2 regions of the Limnohabitans sp. INBF002 genome follow, and region 2 is predicted to be linked to the other one. Evidence: predicted binding sites of a transcription regulator. Region 2 holds the regulator's gene; the other holds the start of a gene.

The links. Region 2 encodes FNR, which switches genes on or off when oxygen is low (the NO sensors DNR and NnrR bind a similar motif). Its sites were predicted from a motif close to TTGATNNNNATCAA; they were not measured.
Region 1: clpB (ATP-dependent chaperone ClpB) is a predicted target of FNR. The motif match lies at 3,496-3,509, and genes of this name have one in related genera.

The regions. Positions count from the first base shown of each region.
Region 1 is NZ_AP027055.1:942,335-947,704, reverse strand. It holds gene QMG15_RS04830 (MFS transporter) at 1-708, opposite strand, end outside; gene clpB (ATP-dependent chaperone ClpB) at 811-3,414, opposite strand; gene moaE (molybdopterin synthase catalytic subunit MoaE) at 3,566-4,048, opposite strand; gene moaD (molybdopterin converting factor subunit 1) at 4,064-4,315, opposite strand; gene glp (gephyrin-like molybdotransferase Glp) at 4,312-5,370, opposite strand, start outside.
Region 2 is NZ_AP027055.1:816,058-821,427, forward strand. It holds gene ccoG (cytochrome c oxidase accessory protein CcoG) at 1-898, shown strand, start outside; gene QMG15_RS04130 (FixH family protein) at 905-1,195, shown strand; gene QMG15_RS04135 (hypothetical protein) at 1,250-1,558, shown strand; gene fnr (fumarate/nitrate reduction transcriptional regulator Fnr) at 1,555-2,292, opposite strand; gene hemN (oxygen-independent coproporphyrinogen III oxidase) at 2,369-3,757, shown strand; gene QMG15_RS04150 (sulfite exporter TauE/SafE family protein) at 3,757-4,470, shown strand; gene QMG15_RS04155 (sulfite exporter TauE/SafE family protein) at 4,471-5,286, opposite strand.

The DNA of each region.
Region 1 (5,370 bases), 130 kb from region 2:
CACCACAGCCAACGTCATGGTGGACAACAAAAAGAAACCAAAGCACCACCACACCACGGGAATTTTTAAAAACGCCAGTGTGCTAACGCCCGCAGCATCTTGCTTGTGATCAACCACCTCAGCCAGTAAGAGCTCGCGCTGCCAAACCAGCAACACAAAGATGGCCAAAAACAAGCCAGCCGCCCCTACATAAGCTGTGCGCCACCCGAATGCCGCACTCAAGCCCACCATAAAGACAGGCGCAAGGGCCCAGCCCAAATTGCCTGTCAATCCGTGCGCACTGAATGCATAGCCCAAGCGTGGGGCAGACACCTTCTGATTCAAAATAGTGAAATCAACCGGGTGGAACGCACAGTTGCCAAGCCCCAAACAAGCAGCCCCCATCATCAGGCCCAAATAGCTTTGCGCTGCCGCAACTGCCAAGCAGCCCAAGGCCAAGATGACCAATGAAGCAAACAGCACAGGACGTGCGCCAAATCGATCCACCACAAAGCCCGCGGAAGCTTGCCCCATCCCCGAGACGACAAAAAATACAGTCATCAAAAAGCCGAGTTCCGAGTAACTCAGACCAAAAGTGGTCATGAAAACCGGAAACATCAGCGGCAACAGCAAGTGTGAAAAATGCGAGCTGGCATGAGCAATGCCTACCAAACCGATCACGGTTGCGTCGTCACGCCAAGGTCTTGAGATTTGAGTCAGGGTAGACATAAACAGATACAGAAAAGCGCAGCAACTGAGGAGCATCTATCCTAACTGCTGCGCTTGACTAAGGTCGTCGACTGGGGGACAAGTCCCCTCACCTGCCTGGGGTCAAACCTCTGCTTTGGTGAACGCAAACTCGCCGGGCGCACGCACGGGATCGACGTTGACCGCAATCGTGTCTTTGGGCAAGAACTTGCCCTCCAATAACAATTTGGACAACGGGTTTTCGATGCGCTGCTGAATGGCGCGCTTCAGAGGACGCGCACCAAACACGGGGTCAAAGCCTACCTTCGCCAGTTCAGCCAAAGCGGCAGGCGACACATCCAAGGTCAAGTCCATCTTGGTCAAACGCGCACCCAAAATCTTGAGCTGAATGCCCGCGATGCTGGCAATGTGCTCGGCATCCAAAGCGTGGAACACCACGGTCTCGTCAATGCGGTTCAAAAACTCAGGACGGAAGTGCGACTTGAGTTCATCCCACACCGCGTCTTTGATGTCTTGCGCGTCTTGGCCCACCATGCTCTGAATGATGGGCGAGCCAATGTTGGACGTCATCACGATGACGGTGTTTTTAAAGTCCACCGTGCGGCCTTGGCCATCGGTCAAGCGGCCATCGTCGAGCACCTGCAACAAGATGTTGAACACATCGGGATGCGCCTTCTCCACCTCGTCCAGCAACAGCACGCTGTAGGGGTTACGGCGCACGGCTTCGGTCAAGTAACCACCCTCGTCATAGCCCACGTAGCCGGGGGGCGCGCCTACCAAGCGACTGACCGAGTGCTTCTCCATGAACTCACTCATGTCGATGCGGATCATGTGGTCTTCGCTGTCAAACAAGAAACCTGCCAAGGCCTTGCACAGCTCGGTTTTACCCACACCCGTTGGGCCGAGGAACAAGAACGAACCTGTAGGGCGGTTGGGGTCGCCCAAGCCTGCACGCGAGCGACGGATGGCATTGGCCACGGCGGTGATGGCTTCTTCTTGGCCCACCACGCGGTCATGCAACTTGTCTTCCATCTGCAAGAGTTTGTCGCGTTCGCCTTGCATCAGCTTGGACACAGGAATGCCCGTGGCACGCGCCACGACTTCGGCAATTTCTTCAGCGCCCACTTGTGTGCGCAGCAAGCGATGGCCGCCGGCCGCAGCCGTCTTGCCGCTTTCGCGGGCGTTGGCTTCTTTCATCCGCTTTTCAAGCTCGGGCAACTTGCCGTATTGCAATTCGGCCACTTTGTTGAAATCGCCCTTGCGGGTGAGTTCTTCAATTTGATGGCGCAGACGGTCAATCTCTTCTTTGATTTGCGCACCGCCGTGAGCAGAAGACTTTTCAGCCTTCCAAATCTCGTCCAAGTCGGCGTACTCTTTGCCAATCTTTTCAATCTCTTCTTCGAGCAACTCCATGCGCTTTTGCGAAGCTTCGTCTTTTTCTTTGCGCACAGCTTCGCGCTCAATCTTGAGCTGAATCAGGCGACGGTCTAGCTTGTCCATCACCTCGGGCTTGGAGTCGATTTCAATTTTGATTTTGGCGGCAGCCTCGTCAATCAAATCAATCGCTTTGTCAGGCAAGAAACGGTCAGTGATGTAGCGATGGCTCAACTCGGCTGCCGCCACGATGGCGGGGTCGGTAATTTCTACACCATGGTGCACTTCATACTTCTCTTGCAAGCCACGCAAAATCGCAATCGTGGCTTCGACGGTGGGTTCGCCGACGATGATTTTTTGGAAACGACGCTCTAAGGCCGCATCTTTTTCGATGTACTTACGGTATTCGTCTAGGGTGGTCGCACCCACGCAATGCAATTCGCCACGCGCCAAGGCGGGCTTGAGCATGTTGCCTGCATCCATCGCGCCATCGGCCTTGCCAGCGCCCACCATGGTGTGCAGCTCATCGATGAACACAATGGTTTGGCCTTCGTCTTGCGCCAGTTCTTTGAGCACGCTTTTCAGACGCTCTTCAAACTCGCCGCGGTATTTCGCACCGGCCAACAAAGCGGCCATGTCCAGCGACAACACACGCTTGCCTTTGAGGGAATCGGGCACCTCGCCTGCCACGATCCGTTGGGCCAAGCCCTCCACAATCGCGGTCTTGCCCACCCCTGGCTCACCGATGAGAACAGGGTTGTTTTTGCTGCGACGCTGCAGCACCTGAATGGCACGGCGAATTTCATCGTCACGACCAATCACAGGGTCGAGCTTGCCTTGACGCGCACGCTCGGTCAGGTCCATGCAGTATTTTTTCAAGGACTCGCGTTGGCCTTCGCTCTCCGCGTTGTCTACTTTTTGGCCGCCGCGCACCGCCGTGACCGCTGCCTCTAAAGACTTACGGCTCAAACCGTTTTGAGTCGCCAGCTTGCCCCAGTGACCTTTGTTGTCGCACATGGCAAGCAAAAACAACTCACTGGCCACGAATTGGTCGCCCCGCTTAATCGCTTCTTTTTCAGCCGCTTGAACCAAGGACACGGTGTCGCGTCCCACTTGCACCTGGTCCTGGCCTTCGACCTTGGGCAAGCGGTTCATGGCGTCTTCCGCAGCAGACAACAAGCCCGACACATTGGCGCCCGCACGTTGCAAGAGCGATTTAGGGCCATCGTCTTGGCGCAACATGGCGACTAACACATGGGAAGGTTCGATGTAAGCGTGATCGCCCCCAAGCGCGAGCGACTGTGCGTCGCCCAAGGCTTCTTGGAACTTGGTGGTGAGTTTGTCAATACGCATGGAAACTCCGAGAAATTTGTTGAATTAGCCAGTATTTGAGGCTGCTGCCGACTATTTCAAGTGGCCGTGCTGCTGGCGACTTTGACATGGGTCAAAGCAGCACAGATTCAACCATCCACTCACACATCCGTCAGTGCGGTGGCGCACGTCTTTAGGGCGTAGCGGAATTGCTCGCTTTAATACCCCAGCGCGCCAAAGCTTGGTCGTCGCTCACGCGGGCATCGACCCAGCGTGCGCCTTCGGGCGTGACTTCTTTTTTCCAGAACGGCGCTTGGGTCTTGAGGTAATCCATCAAAAACTCGCAGGCCTTGAAGCTCTCGCCGCGGTGGGCTGATGTGACGGCCACAAACACAATTTGGTCTTCAGGATGCAGCAAACCCACGCGGTGAATCACGCGGGCAGCGAAAATATCAAAGCGCGTCTTAGCCTCGTCCATCATGGCCGCGATGGATTTTTCAGTCATGCCTGGGTAGTGTTCCAGCTCCATGCTGGCCACCGAGCTTCCGTCATTACGCTCGCGCACCGTGCCTAAAAACGAACACACCGCCCCCACGCGGGCATCGCACGCACGCAAGGAGGCAAGTTCTTGGCTCACATCAAAGTCTTGGGTTTGGATGCTGACGGTGAATGACATGGCGCGCCTCTGGGTTTAGCCGCCGGTGACAGGCGGAAAGAAGGCCACTTCGCAACCGTCGCTCAATGCGGCAGACGCATCACACAGGTCCTGGTTCAAGGCCATGCGCACGGCGCGGCCATGGGCCAGCACTTCGGCGTAGGCACCCCCACGAGCAATCAGCTCGTCGCGCAAAGCTTGAAGCGTGGCAGCTTGTGTACCCACGCTTTCGCTGCCCTGTCCGATGGCTTCGCGAATGGATGCAAAGTATTTGAGATTGACCTTCATGCCAGCCACTCCGCAAAGGAAATAAAGCGAACGGTATCGCCTTTTGAAATGGTTTGCCCAGCAGGGTTATCCACCACGCCATCGCCCCACACAGCGGAAGTGAGCACGCCAGAGCTTTGGTTGGGGAACAAATCCAAGCCGCCTTGCGCGTTGCGTTTGACACGCAAGAACTCGCGGCGCTTGTCAGCGCGGGGCCAATCGAAATGGGCCGTCATTTCGGTGCGCTTCACGTCTGTCTGCGTCACGCCTTGCAAGGCCAACACAAACGGACGAACCAACAATAAAAACGTCACAAAGCTAGACACGGGGTTGCCGGGTAAGCCCATGAAGTGACAAGCGTCACCATCACGGTTCACCTTGCCGTAAGCAAAGGGCTTGCCGGGCTTGATGGCCAGTTGCCACAGCTTCAACTCGCCCAAGCTCTCCACCGCGGGTTTGATGTGATCTTCTTCACCCACCGACACACCACCGCTGGTCAAAATCAAATCGTGGTGCAAAGCTGCATCACGCAAAGCGGCAATGGTGGCGTCGCGCTTGTCGGGCACGATGCCCAGATCGGTCACCTCGCAACCCAAGCGCTGCAACATGGCGCGCAAGAAGAAACGGTTGGAGTTGTAAATCGCACCAGCAGGCATGGCTTCAGGGGCCACATCGCCGGGCATGACTAACTCATCGCCCGTCGAGAACAAGGCCACGCGTGGACGCGCAGACACTTGCAACTGTGCCAAACCAATGCTGGCTGCCAAACCCAACTCAGCGGGCGTCAAGCGCGTGCCTTGGGTGAGCACCGTGGCGCCGCGTGTGACATCCTCACCCGAGCGTCGAACCCACTGCCCTGCGGGCACGGCCTTGTTCACTTTGACGTGTTCGCCTTCTAAGGCTTCACAGTCTTCTTGCATCACCACGGCATCGGCACCGGGGGGAATGGGGGCGCCCGTGAAGATGCGCGCGGCCTCGCCTGCATGGAGCTGCGTGCCGTATGTGCCCGCTGGAATGCGCTGCGTCACGCGTAGCACCGCGCCTGCTTGCGCGCAATCTGTTGCACGCAACGCATA
Region 2 (5,370 bases):
GGGTTACTTCACACCCATCCGTGAGCTGGCAATGGAGTTTTTCCTGACGCAGATGAGTTCATGGGAACTGTTCTGGGTGTTCTTTTATGCCTTCGCCACGTATGGCAACGCTGGGTTCATGCGCGAACAGGTGTGTAAATACATGTGCCCTTACGCACGCTTTCAAAGCGCCATGTTTGACAACGACACGCTGATCGTCACCTATGACACTGAACGCGGCGAACCACGTGGCCCACGCTCAAAGAAAGCAGAGACGGGTGTCCTGAACTTAGGTGCTTGTGTAGATTGCACCTTGTGCGTTCAGGTGTGTCCGACAGGCATTGATATTCGCGATGGTTTGCAATACGAATGCATTGGTTGTGGCGCGTGCGCCGATGTGTGCGATACCGTCATGGATAAGATGGGCTATGCACGTGGCTTGGTTCGCTACTCCACACAAAATGCGATGGATAACAAGTGGACGCCTCAACAAATCTGGCAACGCTTGATGCGACCTCGTATTCAGATTTACACCATGATCTTGGTGGCGGTGACGGTGGGTTTATTTGTTTCACTCAGTTTGCGCACCCCCTTTAAGGTGGACGTTGTACGCGATCGCTCAACCTTGTCACGGATTACTGAGTTCGGCACACTGGAAAACGTGTACCGTTTGCAAATCATGAATGCGGCTGAAACTGTTCAAACGTACCATTTGTCCGTCAAAGGCTTGCCCGGCCTGAAAATCACGACTGACACAGAGGTAATGGTTGACCCTGCACAAGCCCGTTGGGTGGTATTGCGAGCCGATATTCCTTATGGTTCTGCCGAAGGTGGGTCGCACAAAATCATGTTTGAAATTCAGGCTTCGGGTACTGATGAGTTCGTGGTCGAGAAATCTGTGTTCATCGTTCCTAGGTAATGCATCATGAAACAAGACACACCTGATACCAAACCTTGGTGGCAATACGGCCATGTATGGCTCATCATTGCGGGGCCTGCTGCGGTGGTCGTGGCTGGCTTCATCACCTTGGCGATTGCGATTCGCGTCCCTGATCCCGTGGTGGCCGACGACTATTACCGCCGAGGTTTAGACATCAACAAAACCTTGGCAGCAGAAAAAGACATGCAGTTGGCGCCCGCCATGCAGGCGCGCAACCATGTGGTGACTCCCAAAGCTGAATCAGCCAAGCCAGACACCCCCGCGAAAACCCCATAACTTTTTGGCGCATTCAGCCCTAAACTGAATTAGTTCCTTCTCAGGAGAATCAGAATGTTGGCTCAGCGAATGATGTGGATTGCATGGCCCGCCTTTTTAGTGGCGGGTGTTTTGGAAATGCTGGTGTTTGCATTTGTGGATCCGCAAGACATGCAATGGTTTGGTCAGCCCATCGAGCTTTCACGACAAGGTGTGTACACCTTGTCGTTTTTTGTTTTTTGGGCCATCACAGCGGCATCAAGTGCTTTGACAACCTTGCTCTCGGTGTCGCCATTTGAGGTGAACCGTTGCCCCTTGGTGCCCACGGAGCGGCCAGATGGTTGCCCTAAGCAAGAGGTGTGCTGCGAACCTGTGGCGGTTTAAACTGGCTGACAGGTTTGTGCGTTCACGATGAGTTTGAGCGCATCTGGATTGAGGATGCGCACGTGGCGCTGCTTGACCTCAACAATGCCGTCTTCCACAAATTTAGAAAACGTGCGGCTCACGGTTTCTAGTTTGAGTCCTAAGTAGCTGCCAATCTCTTCACGCGTCATTCGCAAAACCAATTCTGATTGAGAGAAACCCCTGGCGTGCAAGCGTTGCACCAGGTTCAGCAAGAAGGCGGCTAAGCGCTCTTCGGCCCGCATGCTGCCCAGCAGCAACATCACCCCGTTTTCACGCACGATTTCACGGCTCATGATTTTGTGCACATGACGTTGCAGCGAAGTAATTTCGCGTGACAACTCTTCAATGCGATCAAACGGCATCACACACACTTCAGCGTCTTCGAGCGCGACAGCATCACAGGTGTGGTGGTCGCTCACAATGCCATCTAGGCCAATGATTTCGCCCGCCATTTGAAAGCCCGTCACTTGATCGCGGCCATCCTCAGATGAGATGCGTGTCTTGAAGAACCCTGTGCGAATGGCGAACAGCGCGTTGAACTTGTCACCATTTCTGAAAAGGTTATCACCGCGAGTCACTTTGCGACGCGTCGCCACCACCTCATCCACACGTTCCATTTCGCTCTCATTCAAGCCCAAAGGCATGCAGAGTTCTCGCAAATTGCAATTGGAACAGGCGACTTTGATACTGGTGGAATTCATGGGTGCTGACAGTCGTTTGTGTTGATGCAGGTCAACTTTTTAATGTGTCTACACGCCTATTATGGAGCGCAAATTTAGGTGTGAACTTATGCATTCTCTTGTCCTCAATCCAGAACTTTTACGGCGCTATGACGTGGCTGGGCCGCGCTACACCTCGTATCCCACCGCAGACCGATTTGTGGAGGCATTTGGTGAGGCTGACTACTTGCAAGCGCTAGAGCAACGCCGCGATGGTGTGGGCGCAAAAGCCTACCCCTTGTCGCTGTATGTGCACATCCCGTTTTGTGAGTCGCTGTGTTATTACTGTGCGTGTAACAAAATCATCACCAAGCACCATGAGCGTGGCGCCGAATATTTGCGTTATCTAGAGCGCGAGGTTGATCTCAACATTGCGCACTTAGGTCAAGGCCAAGTGGTGTCGCAGCTCCACTTGGGCGGGGGGAGCCCCACATTTCTGAGTGATGATGAATTAGCGCAACTGATGTCTATGTTGCGCCGTAATTTTCAGTTTGCGCCGGGTGGCGAATATTCGGTTGAGATTGACCCACGCACGGTCACGCGCGAACGATTGGCCGCTTTGGCCGAACAGGGCTTTAACCGTTTGAGCTTTGGCGTGCAAGACTTTGAACCCGCCGTGCAAAAGGCGGTGCACCGAATCCAGCCCGCAGAGCAAGTGTTTGATTTGGTGGCGGCCTCGCGCGAGTTGGGGTTTGAGTCGGTCAACGTGGATTTGATTTATGGCCTGCCCATGCAAACGCCTGAGACCTTTGAGCGCACGCTGGGCCTGGTGGTCAAGCTTCGTCCAGACCGCATCGCGTTGTATGCCTACGCCCATTTGCCCGAGCGCTTCAAACCGCAACGCCGCATCCATACCCAAGATTTGCCACCTGCGGCCTCTAAGCTGGTGATGCTCTCCAGCGCCATGCGTGTGCTGATGGACGCGGGCTATGTGTATGTGGGCATGGATCACTTCGCATTGCCCACTGACGCGCTGGCGGTGGCCAAGCGCCAAGGCCGTTTACACCGCAACTTTCAGGGCTACAGCACGCAGCCTGATTGCGACTTGATTGCCTTGGGCGTCTCTTCCATTGGCCGTGTGGGGCCGACCTTCAGTCAAAACGTGAAAACATTGGACGAGTACTACGACTTGCTCAACCAAGGCCGCTTGCCCGTTGCGCGTGGCATGGCTCTGACGCGTGATGACTTGGTGCGCCGCACAGTCATCATGGCGCTGATGTGCCAAGGCAGTGTGCTGTTTGAATCGGTGGAGTTGTCGCATTTGGTGGACTTCAAGCAGTATTTCGCCCCAGAGATCAAAGCGTTAGAGGCAATGCAAGAACAAGGGTTGTTGACCATGGATGACGCTGGTATTCACGTGACTGAGCTGGGTTGGTTCTTTGTGCGTGGTGTGGCCATGGTGTTTGACAAATACCTGCAAGCCGACAAGAACCGCGCAAGGTTCTCTAAAATCATCTGATGAACACAACTTTGGCCCTCACCGCACTCCTCATGGGGCTCGCGGGTGGGCCGCACTGTTTGGCCATGTGCGGTGCGGCTTGTGCGGGCATTGGCCGCGCGGCCCAAAAGCAAACGGGCGGGCAGGGCACTTCGGCCATGCTCTTATTTCAATTGGGGCGCGTTGTGGGCTACAGCGTTTTGGGCGCATTGGCGGCCAGCACCATGCAAGGCGTGGGTTGGCTCAGCACACAGTCGGCGGTGTTTCGCCCCTTGTGGACGTTGCTGCACATCGTGGCCTTCATGGTTGGGTTGCTATTGCTTTGGCGCGGTGAACAACCGATTTGGCTCGAAGGCTTTGGTCGCCGCATTTGGCGGCGTGTGCAGACGATGACGGCGCACCTCAAATTGCGCAATGGTGGCGCGGTGGTCCTTGGTGTTTTGTGGGCCTTGATGCCTTGCGGTCTTTTGTACGGTGCGCTTTTGGTCGCTGCACTCAGCAACAGCCCCGTTGAAGGTGCTGGTGTGATGGCACTCTTTGCATTGGGCAGCGCCGTGGTGTTGACGATTGGTCCATGGGTTTGGTTGCGCTTGCGAGGCGTACAAACCGTAGATGGCCGCAACGGCGCATGGGGTGTGCGTTTGGCCGGGGCCGCACTCGCCGTCAGTTCAGGCTGGGCCTTGTGGATGGGCCTTGTCGAGTACCAAGCGCCGTGGTGCTTGGTGCCTCAATGATCAGCTTGTGATGCCTTTGTAAAACATATAAGCGGCCAGCACATAGAGCACGCTGGCAAACACGCGTTTGAGTTTTTTCACGGGCAGCATGTGTGCTGCTTTTGCGCCTAGCGGGGCTGTGAACACGCTGCAAGCCGCAATGACAGTCAAGGCCGGCACCCAAATGAAACCAAACGCATCGTCAGGCAAACCTTGTACCGACATACCGCTGATGATGTAACCCACCACATTGGCCACGGCAATCGGAAAGCCCAAAGCTGCACTGGTGGCCACGGCGTTATGAATGGCCACGTTGCACCACGTCATGAATGGCACGCTGATAAAGCCACCGCCAGCGCCCACCAAACCAGAGATAAAACCAATCACACCACCCGCGCCCATGAGGCCTGCGGTGGCTGGCACTTGGCGTGTGGGTGCGGGCTTCTTGTCTAAGAACATTTGCGTGGCTGAGAAGCCCACGAACAAACCAAAGAAGATGGCCAAGTAAGACCCCTTCAACAAGGCAAATACGCCCAAGCTGCCAATCATGCTGCCCAACACGATGCCGGGTGCCAAGCCTTTGACCAAATCCCAGCGCACGGCGCCACGTTTGTGGTGGGCGCGCACGCTTGAGATCGAGGTGAAGATGATGGTCGCCATCGACGTGGCAATGGCCATCTTGACGGCCAGGTCTGCGTCCACGCCACGTTGCGAAAGCATGAAGGTGATGAAAGGCACCATGATCATGCCGCCCCCAATGCCGAGCAAGCCGGCCAAAAAGCCAGTGCAAACGCCAAGCGCGGCGAGTTCAAGAATCAATTGGGGTTGGAGGTCCATGAGCGTGCAGGCCTTAAAAAGTAAAAGGTGTCTGCAAGGAGCCCCAGGGCCGTCATCCTGAACCGGGGGTTCAGGTGGGCGAGG